DNA from 2 places in the Providencia sp. PROV208 genome. Region 2 is predicted to be linked to the other one. Evidence: predicted binding sites of a transcription regulator. Region 2 holds the regulator's gene; the other holds the start of a gene.

Region 1 (4,529 bases), on a different contig from region 2:
TAACCCGCTAAGAAACCGATTAGGATTGGGATAATGGATAAGAATCCACGGAAAACCACGGCACATAAGATAGTGATTGATAATGTCGTAATCGAAATGATTAATGTGTTTGAATCAACCACAGCACCATCTTTTGGCAACAAACCTGCCATGCTAGCGGCTGTTTGCGCTAATTCTAACCCAATAACCGCAACAATTGCCCCCATTGCGGCAGGCGGGAACATCACATTGATCCAACCACGCCCTGCAACCTTAACAATCAGTGCCACAATACAAAATAGCACCCCGCAGATAATGAATCCGCCAAGTGCTAACTCATAACCGAGTGGTAATAGGATTAAAACAGGAGAAATAAAAGCAAAGCTCGACCCTAAATATGCAGGAATTTTACCTTTACAGATAAATAAATACAGCAGCGTCCCAATCCCGTTGAATAATAAAATCGTCGCTGGGTTCACGCCAAATAAAATAGGAACAATAACCGTTGCCCCAAACATGGCAAACAAATGTTGAAAGCTTAATGGAATGGTTTGTAGTAATGGTGGTCTTTCTTCAACACTTATCGTGCGGCGTGTCATGTTCTTCATCCTCTTTGCGTCATCAATATTATTTTTTTTATCAAAAAAAAGCCGACTCTTCAGTCGGCTTCATTATTATTTAGTACCAAATATCTTATCGCCCGCATCTCCGAGACCCGGAACAATGTAACCTTCATCATTTAAATGTTGGTCAATTGAAGCCGTGTACAATTCGACATCTGGGTGCGCCGCTTCTAATGCAGCAATACCTTCTGGTGCAGCAACTAAAACTAAAACTTTAATTGAGTTACAACCGGATTTTTTCAGAAGATCGATGGTTGCAATCATAGAACCACCGGTTGCTAACATTGGGTCAACAATCAGCGCCATACGCTCATCAATGTTAGAAACTAATTTTTGGAAATATGGGACAGGTTGTAACGTTTCTTCATCACGGTAAATGCCCACTACACTGATACGTGCGCTTGGGATGCTTTCCAATACACCGTTCATCATACCAATACCTGCACGCAGAATTGGTACTACAGTGATTTTTTTACCTTTAATTTGTTCAATTTCTACAGGACCACACCAACCATCAATTGTTACTTTTTCAGTTTCTAGGTCAGCGGTCGCTTCATAAGTCAGTAGGCTACCAACCTCTGAGGCCAGTTCACGAAAGCGCTTAGTGCTTATATCATGATCTCGCATCAGGCCGAGTTTATGTTTAACGAGAGGGTGTTTTACCTCAACGATCTTCATGGGTTTCTCCTACTTTTTTAAAACGTCACCGGACAAAAAAATCGCGGGATTATACCGCTTTTTTCCCTCAATGCCACTAGAATCATCTTGATTCAGGTCAAATAAACATCAATCACTTACTCTTTGTTGAATTAGTATACACATAATATTTTTTAGCATGTAGACCGTGAATAAATTCATGCGCTTTGCATCACGATATCACAATTTATTGCCTCAAATATTTCAGTCAGAAAGCTATCGCAAACGTTTGCGGAGCCTGATAGAATATCGGCAAATGAAGTTATCTTTTCCAAAATGCAATTGCCTTGGGGGCCGTAGTGACTGATAAAACCTCTCTCAGCTATAAAGATGCCGGTGTTGATATTGATGCAGGTAACGCATTGGTTGAACGTATCAAAGGTGTGGTGAAAGAGACTCGCCGTCCAGAAGTAATGGGAGGATTGGGAGGGTTCGGCGCACTGTGTGCCCTACCACAAAAATACCGTGAGCCTGTCTTAGTATCCGGCACTGACGGTGTGGGAACCAAACTACGCCTCGCGATGGATTTAAAACGTCATGAATCCATCGGTATCGATTTAGTCGCGATGTGCGTCAATGACCTGATTGTCCAAGGTGCTGAGCCACTGTTTTTCTTAGACTACTATGCGACTGGTAAATTAGATGTTGATACTGCCGCTAGCGTCATTACTGGTATTGCCGAAGGTTGTAAGCAGTCTGGCTGTGCATTAGTCGGTGGTGAAACCGCTGAAATGCCAGGCATGTATCATGGCGAAGATTACGATGTTGCAGGTTTCTGCGTCGGGGTAGTAGAACGCTCTGAAATTATTGATGGTTCTAAAGTCAGTGCTGGCGATGCGCTTATCGCTTTAGCTTCAAGCGGTCCTCACTCTAACGGTTACTCGTTAGTTCGTAAAATTCTAGAAGTCAGCAAAACCAATCCAGAGAACACGCTATTAGCAGGCAAATCTCTCGCCGACCACTTGTTAGAGCCTACACGCATTTACGTTAAAAACGTTTTAGAATTAATTGCTAAAAACGACATTCATGCCATTGCGCATATTACGGGTGGCGGCTTCTGGGAAAATATCCCACGCGTTTTACCGGATAACACCCAAGCTATCATTGATGGCAACAGCTGGGAATGGCCTGCAGTATTCGAATGGCTGCAACAAGCGGGCGATGTCACGACGCATGAAATGTATCGTACATTTAACTGCGGCGTCGGCATCATCATCGCCCTACCACAGACTGAAGTTGAGTCCGCATTAAAATTGCTAACAGCATTAGGTGAAAATGCTTGGCAGATAGGAACAATTGGCGCATTACCTGCGGGTGAAGAGCAGGTTGTTATTCGCTAATGAAGAAAATCGTCGTTTTGATTTCAGGTAGTGGCAGCAATTTGCAGTCGATTATTGACGCCTGCCAACACCATCAAATTGATGGTCAAATTGCCGCTGTTATCAGTAATAAAAGTGATGCATACGGTCTGATTCGTGCACAAGAGGCTGGGATTCCAGCCCTTTGTGTTAGCTCAAAAACAATCACAGACCGTCAAGCCTACGATGCAGCACTCTTGGATACTATCGAACAATACCAACCTGATTTAGTCGTCTTAGCTGGGTTTATGCGTATTTTAACCCCTGATTTTGTGAAACATTTCACAGGGAAAATGCTGAATATCCACCCTTCTTTACTGCCTAAATACCCGGGGCTACATACCCATCGACGCGCGCTTGAAAACGGCGACAAAGAACACGGTACTTCCGTGCATTTTGTCACCGAAGAGCTCGATGGCGGACCGATTATTCTACAAGGTCATATTCCGGTCTTCGCACAAGATACGGAAGACGATTTGGTTGAACGCGTTAAACTGCAAGAGCACCTGATTTATCCTCAAGTCATTGAATGGTTTGTTTCCGAACGGCTGATGATGCAAGAGGGCAAAGCTGTATTAGATGGGCAACCATTACCAGCAACGGGTTATCGCGCAAATTAATACGCTGTTAGGTAGATTTAAATACACTCGCGCAGACTTGGTTGGCAGGTCTGTGCGAATAACTCAAACCCAACCATCCACAATAAACGTTTTATTTCCCACCTGCCAAATCGATAAAACTTTCCGTGACGTAAGATGCCTCATCAGACAGCAACCACGCGATAACCAGAGCAACCTCTTCTGGCTGACCTCCACGTTTCATCGGTAAGCTATCTTTAACTCGATCAACCCGAGCTGCCTCATCACCATCAGCATGCAGAAATTGAAAGGGAAATGCGAAGTTTTATCGGTGCCGGTTAAATAATCGGCACCAGGGAAATTAACGCCAGCGTTTTTCCGCCCAGGCGGCCTGCTGTTGCGCGTCGTGGAAAGTCCAGGCCACGAAGCGACTGATTTTTTGCCCCTGCGCCATTTCAATGGTACGGACTTCGGCCGCACCCACCAGATTCAATGCATGATAAATCGAAGGCAGTGTCGTGCTTTTAGAAATCAACGAGGTAAACCATAGGCAGTTTTGCGCTAGACTAACGCTCTCCTCTACCATTTTACGTACAAAGGCTTCTTCACCGCCTTCACACCATAGCTCGTTATTTTTGCCACCAAAGTTCTGTACCGGCGTGTCGGCTACCTCACCTTTACCCAACTTGTGCAGTTTGCGGCGGGTGCTGGCTTGTGCTTCCTGTTCAGAGCTATGGAACGGTGGATTACACAGTGTGGCATCAAATTTCTCCGCCACGCCGATGATGCCGTTCAAAATAGATTCAGGTTGTTTTTGCAAACGCAGACGCACGCCGTTTCTCAGCGTCGGATTCATCTCCACGATCATTTTGGCCGCATTCAGTGATACTGGTTCAACCTCCGAACCGGTAAAACGCCAGCCGTATTCACGCAGACCAATGATCGGATAAATACAGTTGGCACCAACGCCCACATCAAGGATAGCCACGCCTTTACCACGAGGGATCTCACCGCCGTTGCTGGTCGCCAGCAAGTCAGCAAGATGGTGTAAATAGTCGGCACGACCGGGGATCGGTGGGCATAGATAACCGGCGGGAATGTCCCAGTGTTCGATGCCATAAAAATGTTGCAGCAACGCACGGTTGAGCATTTTAACCGCTGTAGGATCGGCAAAATCTACCGAGATGTCGCCCCAGGCGTTCGGTTTGACGAACGGCTCCAGTGCAGGGCAACTGGCGATCAGGGCCGGGAAATCATAGCGCGAGCGATGACGGTTACGCGGGTGCAAGCCGCTT
Region 2 (4,529 bases):
TTTGATGGAAAACAAGCTCATGGCGCCTTGTATGATACTAATCGTACCGCACTGTTATTCTGCGAGTTAGTGAATAAATGGAAAAAACTCGGCGGATGGCCGCTTCCTAGCGAACCTCAATAACGCCCTTTATTCCCGCCAGAAATACAAAAAAACCGTATTAGTTTTTATGCTAATACGGTTTTCTATCAATATGTTGTAAGCTCAAAGGCCCACATAACCATTTGATTACTCAGTAATGGTTTCATCTGCTGGACGGTATTTGTCCGCAGTTTCTTTAATCAATGTTTGTAACTCGCCACGCTGGAACATTTCAACGATAATGTCACAACCACCAACTAACTCGCCATCAACCCATAATTGCGGGAATGTTGGCCAGTTAGCATATTTTGGCAGCTCTGCGCGGATATCTGGATTTTGTAGAATGTCGACGTAAGCAAAGCGTTCACCGCAAGAAGACAGTGCTTGAACAGCTTGAGCAGAAAATCCGCAGCTAGGCAGTTTTGGAGAGCCTTTCATATATAATAAAATTGGGTTTTCTTTAACTTGGCGCTCAATTTTTTCGATTGTTGTCATTTTATATCCTAAAACGTGGGTGCTGATTTTGTAGTCAGGTGAGTCACTTTAAATCATTCCTCAGAACCATTTCCAAGATAACTCATTAGACAGAACAGATTGACCGGTGTAATGCCGGCATTGTCAAAACATCGCAAATTGTTCCGTGATTGTTTCATACAATATGCCAGTTTTATAAGGTGAATACTATAGCACTCCTATTTGCGGTACTCAAAAGGTGAAGAACAAATAGCAACGTTTTCTTTTTGCTATAAAAAATTTGCTGTTGGCGTTTTTGCCGTGTAATCATAGGAGTTATTTGTTAATATATTAGCAAATTAATAACACTTGATGCATTTCTCCGCTTATCCATGATAATCACGATCAGGGTGAGAGTGATATTATGCAACTTACTAACAATTAAGACATAAATAGCATCATGTAGCAGGTTTTTTCTTACAGTAGCCTGTATTCTGTTATGATAAATAAATAACTGATTCGATGACGTGGTAGCTGATAATCGTTTCCCGTCACTATAATAGAAGTAGATTAACAAATAGATACACGCTTAATTTCGCTCATTTTACGAGCAAACACCCTAAACACTGAATAAAAGCAATCAAGGAGTACGCAATGTCTTTTGAATTACCAGCTCTACCTTATGCTAAAGATGCTTTAGAACCGCATATCTCTGCTGAAACCTTAGAATATCACTATGGTAAGCACCACAACACATATGTTGTTAACCTGAACAACCTGATCAAAGGCACCAAATTTGAAGGTCTGTCTTTAGAAGAAATCATCAAAACTTCTGACGCTGGCGTATTCAATAACGCGGCTCAAGTTTGGAACCACACTTTCTACTGGCACTGCTTAGCACCAAATGCAGGTGGCGAACCAACAGGTAAAGTTGCTGAAGCTATCAACAAAGCATTCGGTTCATTCGCTCAGTTCAAAGAGCAATTCACTGATGCCGCAGTTAAAAACTTCGGTGCAGGTTGGACTTGGTTAGTGAAAAAAGCAGATGGTAGCCTCGCTATCGTCAACACCTCTAACGCAGCAACACCAATCTCTGGTGACGACAAGCCCGTTCTGACTGTTGATATCTGGGAACACGCTTACTACATCGATTACCGTAACGCGCGTCCAAAATACTTAGAAAATTTCTGGGCGCTGGTTAACTGGAAATTTGTTGAAGAAAATCTGGCTTAATTTTAGTTCAGATCTAAAATGACTAAGGGCGAGTACAATACTCGCCCTTAATTATTTCTCATCCTAAATAGTAAGGATGGAAATGAAATCAGAAAATGTGCACAACAAACAAAATAATTACAGCTAAAGAGCCAAATGCCGCTAGTAATCCATATTTTAAATCTGTATCCATGAGACCCTCTCATATCGAGAAATTGAATTATCAAATAACCATAAAATAAAAAGGTTATTTCAGTATACATGCACAAAAACGTAAAACCAGTGTCTATATCACATGTTATAACATCAATTATTTCTTTCGTTTTTGCGCTAGATCAGACAAAATCGATAACAAATCGCTAAATTATTGCCAGCAAAGAGACTATGCATCAATATGCAGGTAATTATTTAACTAGAATTATTTTAGAGACCAAGTTTTGGTTAGGAGTTTTTTCTTCTCATGGCAACAATTAAAGATGTGGCGAAGCGTGCAGGCGTCTCCACCACAACCGTCTCCCATGTTATCAACAAGACGCGTTTTGTCGCTGATGATACAAAAACGGCCGTTTGGGCCGCCATCAAAGAGCTCAATTATTCTCCAAGTGCGGTTGCTCGTAGTTTAAAAGTCAATCACACCAAATCAATTGGTCTACTGGCGACATCAAGTGAGGCGCCCTATTTTGCAGAAGTCATCGAATCTGTTGAAAATAGTTGCTATGAGAAAGGCTACACTTTAATTTTATGTAATTCTCACAATAACTTAGGTAAGCAAAAAGCCTACCTGCAAATGCTGGCGCAAAAACGAGTCGATGGTCTACTTGTCATGTGCTCAGAATACCCCGATACCCTAATTGGCATGTTGGAAGATTACCGCAATATTCCAATGGTGGTAATGGATTGGGGAACTTCTCGTGGCGACTTTACTGATAGTATTATTGATAACTCTTTCCACGGTGGTTATTTAGCCGGTCGTTACCTTATTGATCGCGGTCATCGGGAAATTGGCGTGATCCCGGGGTCTCTCGAAAGAAATACGGGGATTGGACGTTTAACTGGTTTTAAAAAAGCCATGGAAGAAGCCAAAGTCACCCTGAAAGATGAGTGGATTGTTCAGGGAGATTTCGAGCCAGAATCCGGTTATAAAGCGATGATGCAAATCCTCAGTAACAAGCACCGCCCTACAGCTGTCTTTTGTGGTGGTGATATTATGGCGATGGGGGCAATTTGTGCTGCTGATGAGATGGGACTGCGAGTTCCTCAAGATATTTCCATTATTGGTTATGATAACGTGCGTAACGCTCGTTACTTCACCCCAGCTTTGACTACCATTCACCAGCCAAAAGAGCGTTTAGGTCAAATGGCATTTGCGATGTTGCTTGATCGTATCGTGAATAAACGTGAAGATGCACAAACGATTGAAGTTCATCCACGTTTAGTTGAACGCCGTTCCGTGGCAGATGGTCCATTTATCGACTATCGCCGTTAATCATGTCGTTATTATTTAGCTAGCAAACCACTCCGCGTTGAGCGTTTCACTATCACCAAGATAGTCCAGAAGCCAACTCAACGCCGGAGATGTATTGTTTTCAACCCATGTTAAGCAACATGGACTTTCAGGGAAAGGCTGCGCTAGCTCCAATTCAACTAATTTCCCTTCTGCACACAAGGGTGCGGCTCGATGTTCTGGCACCATTCCAACGCAGAGACCATTCGCTAAACATGCCAAACCACTTTCCCAATAAGGCACAACTAAGCGGCGCTGGTTATCCAATGCCCACGTGTCTCGCTTAGGTAAGCTTCGAGAGGTATCTTCAAGACATAAACTCGGATACTCTCGCATTTGGTCATCCGTCAGTTTACCTTGGATTTTTGCTAATGGGTGTTCAGGGCTTGCCACACAGCGCCATGACATAAACCCCATATCACGAAAACTATAACGCTCACCAATGGGTGAGGCACGAGTTGCACCAATTGCCACATCCACTCTGCCATCCGCTAAAGCATCCCAGACACCATTAAAAACTTCAGGGTGTATATAGAGCTCAATATCAGGAAAATGGCGATAAAAGTCTAAAATCAACTGCTCAGTACGCTGTGGTTTCACAATACAATCAACCGCAATACTGAACTGCCCACGCCACCCATTTGCGACTTGCTGACACTGATGGCGGGTATCAATCATTTTTTTGATAACACTTCGGCTCTCTTTAATAAAGATAACGCCCGCTTCAGTCAACACTACATCGCGGTGACGCCGCTCAAATAGTGGTACTGCCAACCATTCCTCGATTTGTTTCACTGTATAGCTGATCGCTGAAGGGACTCGATGCAGCTCATCTGCGGCACCACTAAAACTTCCCGTTCGAGCCACTGCGTCTATGACTTCAAGTGCATGAGCTGACCACATTTTCTTTCCCTTCAAATAATTTGATAGCAGAGTCCAAATATTACCGTTTCACAACGTAAAAAAATAGCCTATACAATAAGATAACCGTTAACATTATTTCAAATATAGATTAAGTAAAAACTATGACAAATACTGCGACAAAAAACTCCTCTGGATTTTTGATTTACCTTGCCGGCTTAAGCATGCTGGGGTTTTTAGCCATCGATATGTATCTGCCTGCCTTTGGTTCAATGCAAACCGCATTAAACACCACTGAAGGTGCGATCAGCGCATCATTAAGTATCTTTTTAGCTGGCTTCGCTTTTGCTCAGCTTTTGTGGGGCCCTCTTTCCGATAAATTAGGTCGTAAACCTATCCTTATTGTCGGGCTTGCCTT

What was found. The regulator PurR, encoded in region 2, represses purine synthesis genes. The targets are predictions, from matches to a motif close to CANGCAAACGTTTGCNTG.
Region 1: the regulator PurR is predicted to act here: its motif matches at 1,517-1,534, upstream of purM (phosphoribosylformylglycinamidine cyclo-ligase).

The regions. Positions count from the first base shown of each region.
Region 1 is NZ_JAMPNS010000015.1:48,771-53,299, reverse strand. Features, by position in the region: gene uraA (uracil permease) at 1-578, opposite strand, end outside; gene upp (uracil phosphoribosyltransferase) at 654-1,280, opposite strand; gene purM (phosphoribosylformylglycinamidine cyclo-ligase) at 1,598-2,638, shown strand; gene purN (phosphoribosylglycinamide formyltransferase) at 2,638-3,276, shown strand; partial or broken gene PR766_RS11670 (SDR family oxidoreductase) at 3,368-3,535, opposite strand; gene rlmF (23S rRNA (adenine(1618)-N(6))-methyltransferase RlmF) at 3,596-4,529, opposite strand, start outside.
Region 2 is NZ_JAMPNS010000007.1:34,549-39,077, forward strand. Features, by position in the region: gene rnt (ribonuclease T) at 1-123, shown strand, start outside; gene PR766_RS06295 (Grx4 family monothiol glutaredoxin) at 229-576, opposite strand; gene sodB (superoxide dismutase [Fe]) at 1,189-1,767, shown strand; gene cydH (cytochrome bd-I oxidase subunit CydH) at 1,856-1,939, opposite strand; gene purR (HTH-type transcriptional repressor PurR) at 2,207-3,232, shown strand; gene punR (DNA-binding transcriptional activator PunR) at 3,248-4,153, opposite strand; gene punC (purine nucleoside transporter PunC) at 4,276-4,529, shown strand, end outside.